Chelatococcus sp. HY11: one gene and its partner. The protein of the gene in region 1 interacts with the protein of each later gene in a pairwise test. Links are inferred from orthologs where the notes say so. Each region holds a gene or a part of one and is shown on either strand. Other genes may lie near its edges. The genes, in order: KIO74_RS18795 and KIO74_RS04985.

Region 1 (17,057 bases):
GAGGCATTCTCTAGACCGTCGCCACGAGGTTCTCTTAGAATGTTCAAGTGCTCCAACGGTATTGGCGCAGCCAGCGAGGATGGTAACCACGTGTTTCAGCACAGTCTCCGCAACGGCAGTCGCCCGGTCCGCATCGAAGATGAAGCACGCTTCCTGAAATCCTGGGTCGAAAACCCTCTGCGCACCGGCGCGGTCAGCCCTTCGGGGCGCCATCTGGCGCGGACCATGGCCTCCTATGTCGACTGCGATGTGCCAGGCCCGGTGATCGAGCTTGGACCCGGGACCGGTCCGGTCACCGAGGCGATCCTGAAGCACGGCCTTCCCGAGGAACGCCTTGTCCTGGTCGAGTTCAACCCCGATTTCTGCAAACTTCTGCGCCTGCGCTTTCCCAAGGCGACCGTTGTGCAGGGCGATGCCTACAACCTGGGCCAGACCCTGCAATCCGTAGCGAGCGAGCCCGCGGCCGCCGTCGTGTCCGGCTTGCCGCTCTTTACCAAGCCGCTATCGATGCGGCGCGCTCTTCTCGACCAGACCTTCGCGCTGATGCACCGCGGCGCCCCCTTCATCCAGTTCACCTACGCGACCGTGCCTCCGATCCCCCGGCGCGGTGCTGGTTACTCCGCGCGCGGCTCGGCGCGCATCTGGTGGAACCTGCCGCCAGCGCGCGTATGGGTCTACCGCCGGGACATCGAAGCAAAGCCCTAAGGCGCGCGACGCCGTCGCGCTTCCCAGCGCGCCGTAAATATCCCTCCCCGCGCGCTCGGAGGCCATCCGACCTGGATGGAATCCGGTGATTCCGCCACAGGCGAATGAGCTCCTCTGCTTTAAAGTGAGCAGGAGCGCGGCAGAGCACGTGCTCGAGGCCAGCCCCGTCGTCCCCATGGCACATGCCCGATTGCTGAGGGTCGATGGGCCTTCCATCGGAGAGAGGCCGGGACCGTCACGCACCCGTGGCGCGCTCAGAGATAATAAAAACTTTTCAGAAATTAGTCTCGACAAAAAATGACTTATTCAAGGATCATAAGTTTCATTGTAAAATATACAGCTCCAGAACAGAATACACAAACTTCACCGTTGTTAATTGTGAAAGACCTCACCTTTTACGACTGCTGAATCATTTTAGGCTAGACAGGCTGCACGGAGAGGTTAACATACAACTAATAATTGCTTCATCCAATTTATTGCCGAGCGAAAATATGAAAACTTATATTTGTGTAGCTCATGCGGGTGGGCAGGGGAAGACGACTGTTGCCCAACTCCTCTTCCGAAACATTCTGCGTAAGAACTCGAAGTATAATCTGGTCTCGGCTGATTTCGTCGATGACACCGGGCGGTCGAAAATCGGGAAGTTCTACCCCGACCAGGTCGATGAGCTGGGAACGGGCGCGCGCCTGATAGCCGCGAAGCTGGAGAACGATCCCAACGCCGCGTTGCGCTATTGGGACAAGTTCGGCACCATTCTCATGCGCGGAAGTGCTGTTATCGACGTTGGCGCCAATGTTGTATCGCTTCTGAAGCAGTGGGCCCATCACCGCAGCGCGTTCCGCGTGCTGCAGATGTCGAACGCCCCTCCCAGCGAAATTCTTCTTGTCTGCAAGGCCGAAAAACACGCCATCGAAGACGTGGCGGAGCTGGTGGGCACGATAGCCGATAACAAATTCATCCCCTACGAGCATGTCACTGTCGTGCTGAACGAAGTGGGCGGGTCCTTCGGGCGAATCGATGTCAAGAATGTCATCAAGGAGGCCGCGCCGGATGCCTCTGTTCGCTTCGTCTCCCTGCCGCGCTGCACCTCCGAGCTCTGGGCGCAACTGGAACAGACGAACACGCCCATTGATCGCGTGCTGGAAATGTCCGACCGCGAGATCTCGGAAACGTTCAGCACGGACATCTGGAGCGCAACAGCCGGCCTCGCCGATCTCAAGTCCTGGGTGGCAAGCGTGGACAAGGAATGGAAGAACGCCGGCCTGTTCAAATAGCGTCAGCGCGGCGAAGCGACCGGTGTTTGTCCAGAATGCCTCCGACTGCCTCGCCCGATTCCATCGCCCCTCCCCTCCAATGGTCCGGTGCTTATGATTCGCGTTACAAACGGCTCTCGCCGGGAAGCACCTTGGTAGCCTCCGGAGATCCGACGGATCTCGCCGTGCGGGCTCTCTCCTCGCATGAGCATTGACTGACGAGGCTGGCCAAACACACCTCAAGGTCAATTTATTTTACTTCGACAGACGAACGACCGGCGTGTAAACAGCTGGCGCATCCACGCGAACAGGGAAGCGCCAGCCTTGACCATCGCGCCTCAATCATCGCCCTCTCCGAGGGATCGTCTCATCGTCGCCCTTGATCTGCCGAGCGTCGCGGAAGCCGAGCGTATGGTCGATCAACTCGGTGACGCCGTTACCTTCTACAAGGTCGGGCTCGAGCTGGCCTTTGCCGGCGGCCTTCAATTTGCGACAGCCCTCGCCCGCTCCGGCCGGCAGCTGTTCCTCGATCTCAAGCTCCACGACATCCCGACCACGGTCGAACGCGCCACACGCCAGGTCGCCGATCTCGGCGCCACCTTCCTGACTGTCCACGCCTACCCGCAGACCCTGGCCGCGGCCGTGCGCGGCCGCGCTGGACACGCAGGCACCAGCGGGCTCAAGATCCTCGGTGTGACGGTGATGACCTCCTACGGTGACGCCGACCTCCTGGAAGCCGGCTACGCGGACGGCGTGGCGGCGACAGTGGAGCGACGGGCACGCCAAGCCGAAGCGGCCGGCGCCGATGGCCTGATCATTTCCGCGGAGGAGGCAGCCCGCATACGGGGGCTTGTCGGCCCGCGCCTGCAACTTGTGACGCCCGGCATTCGCCCGGCGGGAACAGCTTCCCAGGACCAGAAGCGCGTCATGACGCCGGGGGATGCGATCCGCGCCGGTGCCGACTATCTCGTCGTCGGACGCCCTGTGACGGCAGCAGCCGACCCGGCCGCCGCCGCCCGCGCCATCGTCGCCGAAATTCAATCTGCCAGTTGAGGACAGGACAATGCCCAAGGGTTATGTGATTGCACGCGTCACCGTCACCAATCCGGAGGCCTACGCCAACTACGTGGCGCTCGCGTCGGAAGCCATCAAGCTCTATGGCGGCAAGCCGTTGATGCGCGGCGGCCGCACGGAGGTGCTGGAGGGCGAGGGCCGGCCGCGCAACGTGGTGATCGAGTTCGAGTCCTATGATCAGGCCGTCGCCTACTACAAATCGCCCGAATATGCGAAGGCCAAGGCGGCCCGTGAGAACGCCGGTGTCGCCGACATGATCGCTGTCGAGGGCGTGTAACCCCCCACGGGATCTTTTCAGCGGGCCGGCTCAGGTTATCAGCACAAGGAGAACCGGGGATGAGCGAAATGCGCCTCGTCGTCGTGGGGGCAGCCGGCCGTATGGGACGGATGCTGATCAAGACCGTCAGCGAGACCGCCGGCATGCGCCTTTCCGGAGCTATCGAGCGCAGCGGCAGCGAGGCGCTTGGGCAGGATGCCGGCCTTCTCGCCGGTGTCGGCACGCTCGGCGTGCCGGTCACCGATGACGCGCTCGCGGCCTTTGCCGGGGCGGACGGCGTGCTGGATTTCACGACGCCGGCGGCAACCGTCGCCTTCGCCGGGCTCGCGGCACAGGCTCGGATCGTCCATGTGGTGGGAACCACGGGGCTCGAGGAGGCTGATATCGCCAAGCTCGAGGCCGCGGCCCGCCATGCGGTCATCATCCGGTCCGGCAATATGAGCCTCGGCGTCAACCTTCTGGCGGCCCTGGTCGAGCGCGTCGCCCGGACGCTCGGCGCCGAGTTCGACGTCGAGGTGGTGGAAATGCACCATCGGATGAAAGTCGACGCGCCATCGGGCACCGCGCTGATGCTGGGCGAGGCGGCCGCCAAGGGGCGCGGTATCACGCTGAAGGATCACGCCGACCGTGGCCGCGACGGCATCACCGGCGCCAGGCGCGAGGGCGACATTGGCTTCGCTTCCTTGCGTGGCGGTTCGGTGATCGGCGAGCACAGCGTGATTTTCGCGGGTGCCGGCGAACGCATCGAGCTGTCGCACAAGGCTGAGGATCGCAGCCTCTTCGCGCATGGCGCGGTTCGCGCAGCGCTCTGGGGCCATGGCAAGAAGCCAGGCCTTTATTCCATGGCAGACGTTCTCGCCATCGCCGCAATCTAGGGCTTGTCCGGCGCGATCAGCCGCGCCCGACGTGCTCTGCGCCTTGTTTTCACGCAATTCCGGACGCAGAACCGCTGCACAGGTCCGCTGGAATTGCTTTAGCGTATCAGTTGAAGGAGACATTGCATGGAGCGACTGCTCGTCCTCGTTCGGCACGGCCAGAGCGACTGGAATCTCAAGAACCTGTTCACCGGCTGGAAAGACCCCGATCTCACCGAGCAGGGGGTGCACGAGGCGACGAGCGCCGGCCAGCGCCTGAAAGCCCTAGGCCTCAAGTTTGATGTCGCCTACACCTCCGTGCTGACACGCGCGCAGCACACCAACAGCCTGATCCTGAAGGAAATCGGCCAGCCCGATCTGCCGACGATCCGCGACCAGGCGCTCAATGAACGCGACTATGGTGACCTCTCCGGCCTCAACAAGGATGACGCCCGCGCCCGCTGGGGCGAGGAGCAGGTCCATATCTGGCGCCGGTCCTACGATATCGCGCCGCCCGGCGGCGAGAGCCTGAAGGACACGGCCGCCCGCGTGCTGCCCTACTACATCACGGAAATCCTGCCGCGTGTGCTGCGCGGCGAGCGTGTGCTTGTGGCGGCCCACGGCAACAGCCTGCGGGCGCTCGTCATGGTGCTCGATCGCCTGACCCCCGAAACCATCCCGAGCATGGAACTCGCGACGGGCGTGCCCCTCGTCTATCGCCTCAAGGCCGACTCGACGGTCGAAAGCAAAAGGGTACTGGAGGGGTGACAGGCTTGGTGGGGACCGGTTTGGGGATGACAGGGGCGCTTGCCATCCGCGACGGGGTGACCTACCACCCCGGCTATCTCAGCGCGCCGGAACAGGGTGATCTTGTCATCGCCTTGCGCGCGGTCCTGCGGGAAGCGCCTTTCTTCACCCCGCGCATGCCGCGCACCGGCAAGCCATTTTCCGTTCGTATGAGCAACTGCGGAGAGCTTGGCTGGGTCTCGGATGAACGTGGCTATCGCTATCAGCCCGCCCATCCCGAGACCGGCCAGCCCTGGCCAGCCATGCCGAAACGCCTCCTGCAGGCTTGGCAGGAACTTGCCCCGGCCTCACCGATGCCCGAAGCCTGCCTGATCAATTTCTATGACACGAGTGCGCGCATGGGGCTGCATCAGGATCGGGATGAGGACGATCTTGTGACGCCAGTGGTATCCCTGTCCCTTGGGGACACCGCCGTCTTTCGCATCGGCGGCACCAGCCGGCGCGATCCCACCACCTCGTTGAAGCTGGCATCAGGCGACGCGCTGGTCTTCGGCGGCCCGGCGAGGCTCGCCTTCCACGGTATCGATCGGGTGCTGGCCGGGTCTTCCACACTGCTCCATGAACCGCCTCTGGCCGGCGGCCGGATCAACCTCACCCTGCGTCGCGTTACCCGCGCGACGACGGAGAATTAGCCATGGCGCGCGCCCCGGCTGATCCCGTCCAGGCCGCGATCGCTGTCCTGCAATCGAGCTTCGGCAATGATGCCGTCGCCCTGCGCAATGGCCTCGTCACCTATCTCAAGGACATTCACGAACGCGGCCTCATCCATGCGGAAGAGCGCCTGCTCGCCGAGCGGGATGGCTTGGCTTGTGCCCACCGCCTGTCAGCGACAATGGACAGGATCATCGCCATCGCCTTCGGGGTGGTGACGCAACTCCTGCATCCGCAGCCGGAAGGAGCTGGCGCCTCGACCCTCGCGATTGTTGCCGTGGGGGGATATGGCCGCGGGACGCTCGCCCCCGGCTCCGATGTCGACGTCCTCTTCATGATGAGCGCTCCGGCCAAGCCCAAGGGCGCGCTGCGATCCCGCCCCAGTCAGACGCCCCCCGCGGCACAGGCGGGCTGGGGCGAGCGGGTCGTCGAGGCCGTGCTCTATGTACTGTGGGACCTCAAGCTGAAGGTCGGACACGCCACGCGCACCGTTGACGAATCCATTCAGGAGGCGACCAACGACCTGACTATCCGGACGGCGATCCTGGAAGCGCGCTATCTCGTCGGAGACAGGGCGCTGTTCGACGAGCTGGTCACCCGTTTCGATAAAGAAATCGTCAGCAGCACGGCGCCCGCCTTCGTCGAGGCCAAGCTCGCCGAGCGCGACGCCCGGCTGCGCCGCGCCGGCACCTCGCGCTACGTGGTCGAGCCGAACGTCAAGGATGGCAAGGGTGGCCTTCGCGATCTCAACACCCTGTTCTGGATCGCCAAATATGCCTATCGCGTGCGCGACGCGAAGGAACTCGTCGCCGCCGGACTGTTCACCCAGGATGAGTTCGCGCTCTTCCAGCGCTGCGAGTCGTTTCTCTGGCGGGTACGCTGCCACATGCATTTCGTGACGGGGCGTGCCGAGGAGCGCCTTTCGTTCGACCTGCAACCGCCTATTGCGCTCCGCAACGGTTATATCGCCCATGGCGGCCTCTCGGCCGTCGAGCGCTTCATGAAGCGCTATTTCCTCACGGCCAAGGACGTCGGCGACCTCACGGCGATTGTCTGCGCGGCGCTCGAGGCCCGCCACGCCAAGCCCCGCCCGGTACTCGACCGCTTCGTCAGCCGGTTGCGCAGCCGCCGCAACTACCGCGCGCTCGAATCGCGGGACTTCATCCTCGACAACAACCGAATCACGATTGCAGACAACGAGGTTTTCAAACGTGATCCGATCAACCTCATCCGGCTCTATTGGCTCGCAGACCGCCATAGCTATGCCATTCACCCCGACGCAAGCCGCCTGGCGACACGCTCGCTGACGTTGATCGACCGTTCGGTGCGCAACGACCCGGAAGCCAATCGGCTGTTCCTGGATGTCCTGACCTCCCACAACACACCGGAAATCGTCCTGCGGCGCATGAACGAATCCGGTGTACTCGGGCGCTTTATCCCGGAATTCGGACGCATCGTCGCTCTGATGCAGTTCAACATGTACCACCACTATACGGTGGACGAGCATCTCCTGCGAGCCGTCGGCGTGCTCGCCGATATCGATGCCGGGCGCGCTGACGCGGAGCATCCGCTGTCGGGTGAAGTCATCGGCACCATCCAGAACAGGCAGGCGCTTTACGTCGCGGTTTTTCTCCACGACGTCGCCAAGGGCCGCCAGAGCGATCACTCCGCCGGCGGCGCGCGCGTCGCCCGCAAGCTTGGACCACGCTTCGGCTTGACCCCGGCCGAGACGGAGACGGCAGCCTGGCTCGTCGACAATCATCTGCTGATGTCGATGGTCGCCCAGAGCCGCGACATCAACGATCCATCGACGATCCGCAGTTTCGCCGGCACCGTCCAGACGATGGAGCGGCTCAAGCTGCTCCTCATCCTTACGGTCTGCGACATCAAGGCCGTTGGCCCGGGCGTCTGGAACGGATGGAAGGGCGAACTGCTGCGAAGTCTCTACTACGAGACGCAGATCGCGCTGACCGGCGGTCACGTCTCGGCGAGCCGCAACGAGCGTGTCAGCGCCGCGCAGGCCGAACTGCGGGAGGCACTGCCGGACTGGTCCGGCGCGGACTTCGCCGCCTATGCCGCGCGACATTATGCGCCCTATTGGCTCAAGGTGGATCTTGCCCGCAAGATCCAGCACGCCAAACTGATCCGGCGCGCGGAGGAAACCGGCGAGACCACAGTGACGGCGGTGGAAACCGACGGGTTCCGTGGCGTCACCGAGCTTGTCGCCGCGGCGCCCGACCATCCCCGGCTCCTCGCCATCCTCACCGGGGCCTGCGCCGCCGCCGGCGGCAATATCGTCGATGCGCAGATCTTCACGACGACGGACGGCCTTGCCCTCGACACCCTGGTCATCTCGCGGGCCTTCGATCGCGACGATGACGAACTGCGGCGTGGCGAGCGGATCGCACAGGCCATCAAGCGAGCCCTGACCGGCGAAGTGCGCATCGCCGATCTTGTCGCGTCGCGCCGCCCGAAGAAGGATCGCAGCCGCACGTTCCACGTTCCGACCGAGGTCATCGTCGACAACAGCCTGTCGGACCGGCACACCGTGCTCGAAATCTCAGGGTTGGACCGGCCGGGGCTGCTCTATGACCTCACGACGGTGCTCAGCCAGCTCAATCTGAACATCGCATCCGCCCATATCGCCACCTACGGTGAAAAGGTGGTGGACGTCTTCTATGTCACCGACCTCACTGGCGCGAAGATCGACAACTCCAATCGACAGACAACCATCCGGCGCGCCATCGAGCGCATCTTCCTGGAAGAGCAAGCGGATGTGGCTGATAGCAAAACCGGCTAGTGGACACGGCCGTTCGGTCCACAACCGACAGAAAGGCGATGCGAGCCAGACAAATGCTTGATTTTTGGACTGTCTGACCTGATATCACGGATGACAAACAATCAACAGTTACGAGAGCCATGACCCAGACGCCGCCCCGCCCCGAGCAGGCTGACGCCGAGAACAACGCCATCGAGACAGATGAGACGCTCGCGGGCAATGTCCAAGACGAGATCACCGCCGAAGCGGCAGCGATCGCTGAACTCGAGGCGGAGAAGCGCGACCTGAAGGACAAGCTCCTGCGGACGCTCGCCGAGATGGAAAATCTCCGGCGGCGCACCGAACGTGAAATCGCTGATGCCAGGGCCTATGGTGTCACCAGCTTCGCGCGGGACATGCTGACGCCAGTCGACAACATCCGCCGCGCTATCGAGACGATCCCCGCGGAAATTCGGGAGCAGGCGGACAACCCGGTCAAGCCGTTCCTTGAAGGCATCGAATTGACCGAGCGTGACCTGATCAAGACCCTTGAGCGCCACGGCGTGCGCAAGATCGATCCCGTCGACCAGAAGTTCGATCCGAATATGCATCAGGCAATGTTCGAGGTCGAGGATGCCAGCAAGCCTCACGGCACGGTGGTGCAGGTGATCCAGTCGGGCTTCGTGATCGGTGAACGCGTGCTGCGACCTGCCATGGTCGGCGTATCGAAAGGCGGCCCCAAGCTTGCAGCCGGCAATTCGACCGATGCCGGCCCCGCGACCAGTCACTGAGGCCGGCGCGCATATCGCACCAACGGCCTTGATGGCTTTACCGGTCGTATAGAAAAAAGGGCCGTCCGGCTAAGCCGCGACGGCCTTTCTCATGGGGCTATCCGCGTTCACAGAAACCCGGTCGAGGATCAATCCTTGGAGTTCTCGGGCTTCGGCGCGATGCTGTCGCGGATCGTTTCGAAGCGCGCGAGCATCTTCTTCTGGTCACGCTCGCGCGACATGGCGATCAGCCGGATATAACGCGTCGTGTCGAAGCGGATCGCCTGCATGACGAAGACCTTGTCCTTGGTCTCCGAATCCTGGGCGACCGCGGTAATCTCGTGCCATGGCACATTCTGCAGCGTCAGATTGCGCGCGGTCTTGATCTCGGGAGCGACAATGCTCGCCAAGCCCCCGAAGGCCTGACGCGCGAAACGGTCCTGATCGAGCGTGCCGGGAATCGCGCCATCCCCTGATGCAACAATGACAATAGGCTGCTCTGCGCCCTTGATGCTGTCCTTGGGACCCTCGGTCATAAGCAAACCTGTACCGGCCAGGACGCGGGACACCCTGAAGCCCGCCTGTTTTCCAAGCGAGAAGGGAAGCGCGGCAATTTGCTCTTCCATCGGCGGCGGCTTGCGGAAAACGAGGCTCTTCAGCGCTGCGCGGACGATCTCATCATTGTAGGTGCTGGAAGTCGACTCAGGCACCTGAACCGTGACCACCGCCGTGCCGAGCGGCGACGATGCCACCACGACCCATTTGTTGATGACATGGGCCCCGGCCTGCTGCCGCGCGCTGACGAAGACAGCCTTGGCGCCTCCGAGCGTCCAATCCTCACGCTTGATCCCGGAGAGGCCCTGCTTCTCCATTTCGCCGACCTTCAGTCCTTCGACGACACGGGAATACGCATCCGTCGGAAGCTCTGTCATCAGGATGGCCGACCCTGATGCCTCATCCTCGAATCCGAGGAAATTCTTCGCCTCCCGCATTTCGCCGGGCGGAACAAGGCCGATATTCAGTCCTGTTGGGAAGACGGGATCCGCCGCGCGCACGGTCGACGCGAAGGCCGCAAGGACAAAGGCAAGAAGCACGGTGACAACCGATTGTCGCATCATTCAGGGTACCCCCTTCTTCGTCCTTCCCCGCCCTCGTCTTCACACGAGGCGGATGGTGTGATGCACGCTCAATATGGCGACAACGCGATTGACGGCGGTCGTCCTGCGCCAACTTTGGGGCGGATCGCGCCCAGGCGCAATCCTCGGCTTGAGCCTATGTTTTCAGCCGAAGACGATAAGTCCGGCAAGCCCGGCCGCGCCGACTACGATACGCCACCATGCAAACAGCGCAAAGCCGTGACGGCTGACATAGTCGAGCAAGGTCCTGACCACGAACAGGCCCGAGATGAAGGCCATGACGAAGCCGATTGCGACGAGCCCGATGTCATGGGCATCGAGCAGCTTGTAGTTTTTGTAGAGATCATAGGCGAAGGCGCCGGCCATGGTCGGCATCGCCAGGAAGAAGGAGAACTCCGTGGCCGCGCGCTTGTTGGAGCCCAGCAGCATCGCGCCGACGATCGTGGCGCCGGAGCGCGAGACACCGGGGATCATGGCGAGGCACTGAAAGAAACCGATCTTCAGCGTCATGCTGAGCGGAAACTCCGAGATATCGCGATAGCGGCCACCAAGCCCCCGCTGATCCACAACCATCAGGATGAAACCGCCCACGATAAGGCTGACGCACACGATCCAGGGGTTGAACAGCACCTCCTTGATGAAACTATGCGCGAAGGCGCCGATGACCATCGCCGGCAGAAAGGCGACAAGCACGCCGAGGACAAAACGCTGCACGGCGGGATCGTACGGCAGTTTCTTCGCGATCGTGACGAGGCGGTGGAAGTAGACGGACACGATCGCGAGAATGGCGCCAAGCTGGACCAGGACCTCGAAGGTTCGCCCCTTCGATTCGAAGCCGAGAAAGTGGCCGAGAAGCAGAAGATGCCCGGTCGAGGAGACGGGCAGAAATTCTGTCAGACCCTCGACAAGGCCAAGGATGGCCGCCGACACGACATCGAATGTATTCATCGCTGATCCCACGATCCGAGACTGCGCGCCGCCCGCCCCCGAAGCAGGCGAACCGGGCGCTCCAAAGTCTCAAGGACCTGCTCGATCGAATCCCCGCAAGACGTCATTTCACCGCACTGTCGCGGCTAACACTCTCGTGCTGATGCCATAATTTCGCTTCATGGGGCGGCTTCATGGCATGTGAATGACGGAAGCGGTTCGGAATCACGACAGGACCTTGGTCCACGCTCGCATGCGTTGTGGGCCTGCTGTCGTTAGCGAAGCCTTAATGACAACGCCGGAAAGCCCGGTACATCAGGCAAAACGAGTTGTTTGCCATTTTTCGGGGTTTTATACGGGACATGTTGTGAATGCGAATGCCCTCCAAGCCAATTTGCGCAACGGTTTCTCGCCTCATGCGCTATCACGCTGTCGACCCCACACATCGTTATCGCTGCCCCATCTGCTGATTGCGTGACACACTCCATGGCGACCTTCCACCACTATCCTTTCTGCCCTCAGTCGCGCTTCATCCGTCTTGTGTTGGGCGAGATGGGCATCGCGCCTGCCACGGTTGAGGAAAAGCCCTGGGAGCACAGCCATGGCCTGCTGATGATCAATCCAGCAGGGAACCTGCCCATCTTTGTCGAGGAACAGGGCCTTGCGGTCCCGGGCGCCGCCGTGATCGCCGAATATCTCGACGAAACACGTGGCCTTGGGCTCGAGGGCCGGCGCCTCCTGCCGGATCATCCGGCTGACCGCGTCGAAGTTCGCCGCCTGATGGACTGGTTCCTGGTCAAATTCTACGAGGAAGTCTCGGCGTATCTCGTCACCGAGAAGATCTACAAGCGTTTCATGAAGGCAGAACTGGGTGGTGGCCCGCCCGATATGGGTGCGATTCGCGCCGGCCGTAGCAATGTGCGCTACCACCTGCAATATATTGGCTTCCTGATCGGCAAAAGGAACTGGCTTGCCGGGCCGGATCTGACCTATGCGGATCTGGCGGCCGCAGCTCACCTGTCCTGTGTCGACTATCTCGGCGATGTGCCGTGGGAAGAGGATGAAACCGCCAAGGCATGGTACGCGCGCGTCAAATCGAGGCCATCGTTCCGCGCTCTGCTGACGGATCGGGTACCGGGCATGGCACCGGCGGCCCATTACGAGGATCTCGACTTTTAGAGGCTCCCCCTCAAGTCGCCACCGGCGGCCGGGGAAACTCCACCTCTCGTTCGGCGGCAAGCCTGAAACGCGCCCTGATCGACCGCGCCCGCCAGATGGGCTTCGACGACGTGCGCATCACGCGTCCCGACGCCATCCCGGACGCGCCTGAACGCCTCGCGGCCTGGCTTGAAGCGGGCTACGCTGGCAGCATGACCTGGATGGGTGAGACGCCCGATCGGCGGGCGGATCCGCGCGCACTGTGGTCTGAAGTGCGTTCGGTCGTCATGCTTGGCATGAACTATGGGCCCTCGAGTGACCCGCTCGCCTCGCTGGCTTTGGAAAGCCACGCGACAATCTCGGTCTACGCTCGCAATCGCGACTATCACGACGTCATCAAGGGCAAGCTGAAGCAGGTGGCGGGCTTCCTCGCGTCTTCCGGCGGCGCCGATGTCAAGGTCTTCGTCGACACCGCGCCGGTGATGGAAAAGCCACTCGCGGAGGCGGCCGGGCTCGGATGGCAGGGAAAACACAGCGTGCTCGTGTCACGCGCGTTCGGCAGCTGGCTCTTCCTCGGTGCTATCTTCACCACCGCCGATCTGCCTGCCGACGAGCCCGGCTCGCCGCTTTGCGGCAGCTGCCGACGCTGCCTCACGATTTGTCCGACGGAAGCATTCCCGGCACCCTACCAGCTGGATGCGCGGCGCTGCATTTCCTATCTCACCATCGAACACAAAGGACCGATAGACCGCGACCTCCGCCCTCTGATGGGCAACCGCGTCTTCGGCTGCGACGACTGTCTTGCTGTCTGCCCCTGGAACAAGTTCGCGGAGGCTGGACGCGAGGCCAAGATCGTCGCCGGCGCGGACTACGAGGCCCCCGCCCTGGCCGATCTGGCGGCGCTGGACGATGCCGCCTTCCGCCTGCGCTTTGCCGGATCACCAGTGAAGCGCACGGGTCGTGATCGCTTCATGCGCAACGTGCTGATCGCCATAGGCAACTCCGGCAATCCCGATATGGCGACACTCGCCCGGGACAAGCTCGCGGAGGAGAATCCGCTGGTGCGTGGCGCCGCGGTATGGGCGCTGTCCCGCCTCCTGTCCGCCGAGGCCTTCGCCGCGCTCGTTCCCCACTGCGCGACTGGCGAGGCGGACGAGAGCGTCAGGGCCGAATGGCTAGCGGGTCTTAGCCTCGCGGACGCGTACCGGGCGGTGGAAAGTTCCGCATCCTGCAGCAAACCCAGCGGATTGTCCGGGGAAGAACCATGAGACTTTTCATATTTGGGCTTGGTTTTTCCGCGCGGGCTTTCATCAGGCTGCATGGCTCGCAGTTCGCCGCGCTCGCGGGCACCTACCGTAGCAAGAGCGGCGTTGTGGGGTCCGAGCAGCCGCTCTCTATCGAAATGTTCAGCTTCACGGGCACCGAAATGGCCGACCCGGCGATTTCCGACTGGCTCGCCAAGGCTGACGGCGTACTCGTCAGTGTCCCGCCCGGGCCGGAAGGTTGCCCCGCGCTGCGCGCCTTCGGGCCGCAGATCGCGGCGGCCCGCAATATCCGCTGGATCGGCTATCTCTCGACGGTCGGCGTCTATGGCGACCACGGAGGCGCCTGGGTGGATGAAACATCAGCGCTCGCGACCCGCAACGCCCGTTCGCTCCTGCGCATAGAGGCCGAGAAGTCGTGGACGGCCTTGGCCACGTCGGCGGGTCACGCGCTCGACATTCTGCGCCTGCCCGGCATCTATGGCCCCGGCCGCAACGCGCTGGTCGATCTGGCGGCCGGCCGCGCGCGCCGCATCGCCAGGCAAGGCCAGGTCTTCAACCGTATCCATGTGGATGACATCGCCGCGACGCTCGCGGCCCTCACCGGCCGCGCGGCCGGAAAAACGGCCGCGCACCACGTCGGCATCTATAACGTCAGTGACGACGAGCCCGCGCCTCAGGCGGACGTGATCACCTATGCCGCGGGCCTTCTCGGGATTGCACCGCCCCCCGAAACAACGCTTGAGGAGGCGGGCCTCTCACCTATGGGCCTGAGCTTCTGGACGGAGAACAAGCGGATCGCCAATACCAGGCTCAAGACCGAGCTTGGCATTAGCCTCGCCTACCCCGACTATCGCACGGGTCTCGATGCCTTGCTCGCGGCCGGCGAGGGACGTGCGACGCCTTCATAGGGAAAAGCTAACGCCAACCTCAGGCCGATTGCCGATTGGCCGTCGCGCCGAAATGCTCGATGTAGCGAGGATTGATGGTCGGAACCGGCAACATGACCAAGACATCCGTTGTTCCGAACTGTCGGTCGATGACCGCCCCCTCGCCGAATGTCGCGCCGAGCCGCAGATATCCCTTCACCAACGGCGGCAGACTGTGCAGCGCCGCCTTGGTGTCCAGGCTCGCGGCCGGCATCCTGTCCATGGTGACGAACCGCTCCGGCAGGGCACGCACGCGCCAAGGCTCCGGCGACAATGCGTGGTGGTGCAGGAAGCTCAGCGGCATCGCGAGCCGGTCCGGATCCGTGCCCTCAAGGCTCGCACATCCGAACATGACATCGACGCGGTGATTGCGGATGTAGTTCCAGATCCCATACCACAGCAATTCGACTGTGCGCTTGTTGCGGTAAGGCTTCAGCACGCAGGACCGGCCGAGTTCCAGGAAGCGCAGATGCGGGTTGCTGTCCGTGAGCTTCGTGATCTCGAATTCGCCCGACGTGTAGAAACCGAAATTGCGATCCGCGACCTCCTGGCGCAGGAGGCGATATGTTCCCACAACCTGGGGCGTCGCCGCGCGGAAAGGCCGGCGTGGCGCATCATGGTCGAGCACGAGCAGATGGTCACAGATGGCGTCGTAGTCGTCCACGTCGCGCCGGGCGATCATCGAGGCGGCATTGGGAATGGCCGACATCTCGTCATAGAAGACGCGATAACGCAGGCGCTGTGCCTGTTTCAACTCCTTCTTGGTCGTCGCCAGTCTCACCTCCAGTGAGCCCATGCGACCCAGAACGGGTTCTCCGTGGTCAGATAGTGACGCGGATGCCAAGCGCCCTACACTCCAATTGCCCGGCGCCCAGTTGGACGGTGTCCAGGTTGACGGCAAAAATTTGCCGGCTATGGCACCCAAAGCACCTGCTGGCACTTTGTCCACCCATGCCTTCTTCGACTGAAGGGGACCCTGGACCATCCAATAATCCTCGGTTGCATCCGACACCGCCGACGATTCGCGGGCGACTGAAGTCCCACCAAACCGACGCATGCTATGCTTTCTACAGTGTTGTGACAATGACGTGTCGGCCGCGGGGGCCGCACGGATTAAAGCCTTTAAACAGCTGGCTTGCGGCTGCCGCGATACCGGTTGCCGAATCTTTCATGTGAATGGCGAGGGCAGCTTGCCGCATGGCACTCACGCGGCGGAAAAGCCGGCGCATCATTCCCTTGGCTGGCTACATGCGGCCTGGCTGGAAAGCGCTGGCCAATCGGACATCAACTCCAGCTAACTCACATGACTTCGCGCTGCTGCTGCACCGGCAACCAGGCCTTAAGCTTGGCGCGGTCCAACGGTTTGGCGAGGAAGCCATCCGCGCCGGCGCTGAGCGCCGCCTGGCGGTCCTCGGCAAAGGCATTCGCCGTGAGCATCACGATGGGTAAGCGCTTCTGTCCCTCGCCCTCCAAGGCGCGGATCTGCCTGACCACCTCAAGTCCATCCAGTTCCGGCATGCGGACGTCGAGCAGGGCGAGATCATAAGCCGGCATGCGACCCGCCAGCATGCCCTTCGCAAAGCCGAGCGCCCGGCGACCATCGCGCGCCCAGTCTACCTTTGCGCCAAAATGCTCCAGCGCCTTCAGGGTCAGCAGCGCGTTGATCTCGTTGTCTTCGGCAAGGAGAACGCGCGCGGCCTGGCCTGTCGTCTGGAGCCCCGCCAGCATCCGTTCCGCCGCCAGCGCGCTTTGGTGTTGAACGAGCTCGCCCCCGACCCATCCGTCGATCTGCTGGAAGAGCGAACGGGTGCGTACGGGCTTGATCAGGAAAACGTCGAACCCTGCCGCCGACGGCAGCCCGAAATCACGCCTCTCGAAGGGCGAGAGCAGAATGATGGTCCGCCACGCGCCTGCCTTGCGCGCCTCAGCAGCTAGCCGGCGAGCCCGCTCGTCTCCAAGCGCGCAGTCAATGATCGCGATGTCGACTCCCTGCGCCATCGCGGCTATCGCCTGTTCTTCGGTCGCGACGACCGTCAGTGCTCCACCCGCGGCCCGGAGTTGGGTGGCAAGGAATGGGGCCTCGAAGGGGGAGTCCGCCGCGATCAAGATGCGTTGCCCTGTCAGATCGGGCCGCTCGATCACGTCGGCGGGGTCACTGTTCGGCGCCACCTCCAGAGGGATGTCGAGAGAGAAGGTCGAGCCCTTGCCGAGCACGCTTTCGACGGTAATGGTGCCATCCATGCCCTCTGCGATCCGGCGGCTGATGGCGAGACCCAAGCCTGTGCCGCCCTGGCGCCGGCCTGTCGGCTCGTCGACCTGTTCAAATTCGCCGAAGATGTCTTGAAGCCGCGACGCCGGGATGCCAGTGCCGGTATCAAGAATGCTAAGGCGAAGACGCCCCTCCCCGAACAGCTCCGCGCGAATGCCCACACCGCCCTTGTCCGTGAATTTCACCGCATTGCCAGCGAGATTCATGAGCACCTGGCGCAGACGATC
Region 2 (2,740 bases), 3.1 Mb from region 1 along the record:
GCAATGCCACCGGAGACGACAATCGCATGGCCTCGCCCGTATTTGTGGCCGGCAGCCTCCGGCCGGTGATAGGCAGGCAACCACAGCCCCGGCGCGTTCGCGGCATAGGGCGAGGCAAGCGCGGCGATGGTCCCGTCGCTGATGCCGATGTCGGCGACAGTAACCGATCCGCAGTGCAGCCGGCCGGGCAGAAGGAGATGGCCGGGCTTGCGCCGCGCGAAGGTCACCGTCTCATGCGCCATGACGGCGACCCCGCGCACCGCGCCGGTATCGCCGTCGATCCCGGATGGGATATCAGCCGAGACCACGCGGACCTTCGACGCGTTGATCGCCCTGATGGCGATGGCGGACTCCCCGTCTAGATCACGCGAAAGCCCGGTCCCGAACAGCGCATCGATGACGAGGGCTGCCCCCGCGAGATCCATCGCTGCAAGGGGGCTGACCTCCCCGCTCCAGGTACCCGCCGCCCAGGCCGCATCACCGCTGAGCGCACTCCGTGAGCCGAGCAGATGAAGCGAGACCCGATATCCCTCCTCGGCTAGAATCCGCGCGGCGACGAAGCCGTCACCACCGTTGTTGCCTGGGCCACAGACGACGACCACCCGTCGCCCAGCCGGCAGGTGCTCGGCTGCCTGGTGCGCGACGGCGCGCCCTGCCCGCTCCATCAACTCCCAGCCGGGAACCCCTGCGGCAATCGTGCGCTGATCGGCCTCGCGCACAGCGGCATTGGTGAGAATCTCGTACATCATTCCCCTCGCCGGTCACTCATGAGGCCGTGGAGTCCTTGGCTCCATGGCAAGGATAACAGGCTCACCCGACAGCCACGGGCAATTCTCAAGGCAATTCATGGCATTTCCCAAGGCAGTATCTGTCAAGTTTTTCAGCTCCACGACAACTGAAGATCAAAAAGAAGTCATGTGCATATTTTTTATGCTGATTGATGATGAATATTGCGGCAGCCAAAGGCCCGTTCCAGAAACTTCGACATGGCCGCCACCGGCCCATTGATGGTAAGAGCCGTCTAGGTACGTTCGGCATCGGAAGCTAGGCAGCACAGGGGAGCCACGACGGATGAAGAGAATTGATGCGATCATCAAGCCCTTCAAGCTCGACGAGGTAAAGGAAGCGCTGCAGGATCTTGGCTTGCAGGGCATAACTGTCATCGAGGCCAAGGGCTTCGGCCGGCAGAAGGGCCATACGGAGCTGTACCGCGGCGCCGAATACGTCGTTGATTTCCTGCCCAAAGTGAAGATCGAGATCGTCCTTGCCGACGATATGGTCGATCAGGCTGTCGAGGCGATCCGCAAGGCCGCCCAGACAGGCCGGATCGGAGATGGCAAGATTTTTGTATCCAGCGTCGAGGAGGCAATTCGCATCCGAACGGGGGAAACCGGTCTCGACGCGATTTGATCTGAAACAACCTGCGAGCGCCGCGAGCGCGGGTTAATGACGTTTGTGCAACACGAGGAACAAATGATGAAGAGCGCCCAGGATGTGCTGAAGGCGATCAAAGAGCAGGACATCAAGTACGTCGATTTCCGCTTCACCGACCCGCGCGGCAAGTGGCAGCACGTTACTTTCGATGTGTCGATGATCGACGAAGATATCTTCGCCGAAGGCACGATGTTCGACGGCTCGTCGATCGCCGGGTGGAAGGCCATCAACGAGTCGGACATGCTCCTGATGCCTGATCCGACCACGGCTCAGCTCGACCCGTTCTTCGCGGCCCCCACGCTGTCGATCGTCTGCGACATCCTCGAGCCGACCACTGGCGAATCCTACGGCCGCGATCCGCGCGGCATCGCCAAGAAGGCCGAGGCCTTCCTGCAGTCGACGAAGATCGGCGACACGATCTTCGTCGGTCCGGAAGCCGAGTTCTTTGTCTTCGACGACGTTCGCTTCTCTTCGACGCCCTACAACACCGGCTTCAAGCTGGACGCCACCGAGCTGCCCTCGAACGGCGACACGGAATATGAAGGTGGCAACATGGGCCATCGCATTCCCGTGAAGGGCGGTTACTTCCCGGTTCCCCCTCTGGACAGCGCCCAGGACATGCGCGGCGAGATGCTCGCGGCCATGGCCTCCATGGGCGTGAAGGTGGAGAAGCACCACCATGAGGTGGCCTCCGCCCAGCACGAACTCGGCATGAAGTTCGACACGCTGACGCACATGGGCGACCAGATGCAGATCTACAAATACTGCATCCACAATGTCGCCAACAGCTACGGCAAGTCGGCGACCTTCATGCCGAAGCCGGTCTATGGCGACAATGGCTCGGGCATGCACGTCCATCAGTCGATCTGGAAGGATGGCAAGCCGGTCTTCGCCGGCAACAAATATGCCGACCTCAGCCAGGAATGCCTGTGGTACATCGGCGGCATCATCAAGCACGCCAAGGCCATCAACGCCTTCACAAACCCGTCGACGAACTCCTACAAGCGTCTCGTCCCGGGCTTCGAGGCGCCGGTGCTGCTCGCCTACTCCTCGCGCAACCGCTCCGCGTCCTGCCGTATTCCGTGGACGGCTTCGCCGAAGGCCAAGCGCGTCGAGATCCGCTTCCCCGATCCGACGGCGAATCCTTATCTCGGCTTCGCGGCCCTGCTGATGGCCGGACTTGACGGCATCATCAACAAGATCGATCCGGGCGCGGCCATGGACAAGGATCTCTACGACCTGCCGCCGCGTGAGCTGAAGAAGATCCCGACCGTGTCGGCAAGCCTGCGTGAAGCGCTCGGCCATC

Evidence for each region.
Region 2: the proteins of KIO74_RS18795 (region 1) and KIO74_RS04985 interact in binary tests that used the Escherichia coli proteins (3 or more experiments, as listed by UniProt). The link is inferred for Chelatococcus sp. HY11 from one-to-one orthologs.

Annotation. Positions count from the first base shown.
Region 1 is NZ_JAHBRX010000001.1:4,127,288-4,144,344, reverse strand. What follows is about bases 5,303-8,621. They hold KIO74_RS18795 ([protein-PII] uridylyltransferase), read left to right. Parts: upstream 5,303-5,604; coding sequence 5,605-8,421; downstream 8,422-8,621. Other genes in these bases: grpE (nucleotide exchange factor GrpE), read left to right, coding at 8,541-8,621; KIO74_RS18800 (alpha-ketoglutarate-dependent dioxygenase AlkB family protein), read left to right, coding at 5,303-5,602. Outside these bases: KIO74_RS18830 (class I SAM-dependent methyltransferase), read left to right, coding at 91-705; KIO74_RS18825 (hypothetical protein), read left to right, coding at 1,197-1,979; pyrF (orotidine-5'-phosphate decarboxylase), read left to right, coding at 2,283-3,011; KIO74_RS18815 (DUF1330 domain-containing protein), read left to right, coding at 3,022-3,309; dapB (4-hydroxy-tetrahydrodipicolinate reductase), read left to right, coding at 3,378-4,184; KIO74_RS18805 (2,3-bisphosphoglycerate-dependent phosphoglycerate mutase), read left to right, coding at 4,311-4,931; more of KIO74_RS18800, read left to right, coding at 4,958-5,302; more of grpE, read left to right, coding at 8,622-9,170; KIO74_RS18785 (hypothetical protein), read right to left, coding at 9,299-10,267; KIO74_RS18780 (undecaprenyl-diphosphate phosphatase), read right to left, coding at 10,430-11,233; KIO74_RS18775 (glutathione S-transferase family protein), read left to right, coding at 11,699-12,391; tRNA epoxyqueuosine(34) reductase QueG, read left to right, coding at 12,289-13,638; KIO74_RS18765 (Rossmann-fold NAD(P)-binding domain-containing protein), read left to right, coding at 13,635-14,543; olsB (l-ornithine N(alpha)-acyltransferase), read right to left, coding at 14,563-15,501; KIO74_RS18755 (response regulator), read right to left, coding at 15,861-17,057.
Region 2 is NZ_JAHBRX010000001.1:1,045,858-1,048,597, reverse strand. It holds KIO74_RS04985 (P-II family nitrogen regulator), read left to right. Parts: upstream 1-1,071; coding sequence 1,072-1,410; downstream 1,411-2,740. Other genes in the region: glnA (type I glutamate--ammonia ligase), read left to right, coding at 1,477-2,740; KIO74_RS04990 (NAD(P)H-hydrate dehydratase), read right to left, coding at 1-746. UniProt on the Escherichia coli protein: P-II indirectly controls the transcription of the glutamine synthetase gene (glnA). P-II prevents NR-II-catalyzed conversion of NR-I to NR-I-phosphate, the transcriptional activator of GlnA. When P-II is uridylylated to P-II-UMP, these events are reversed.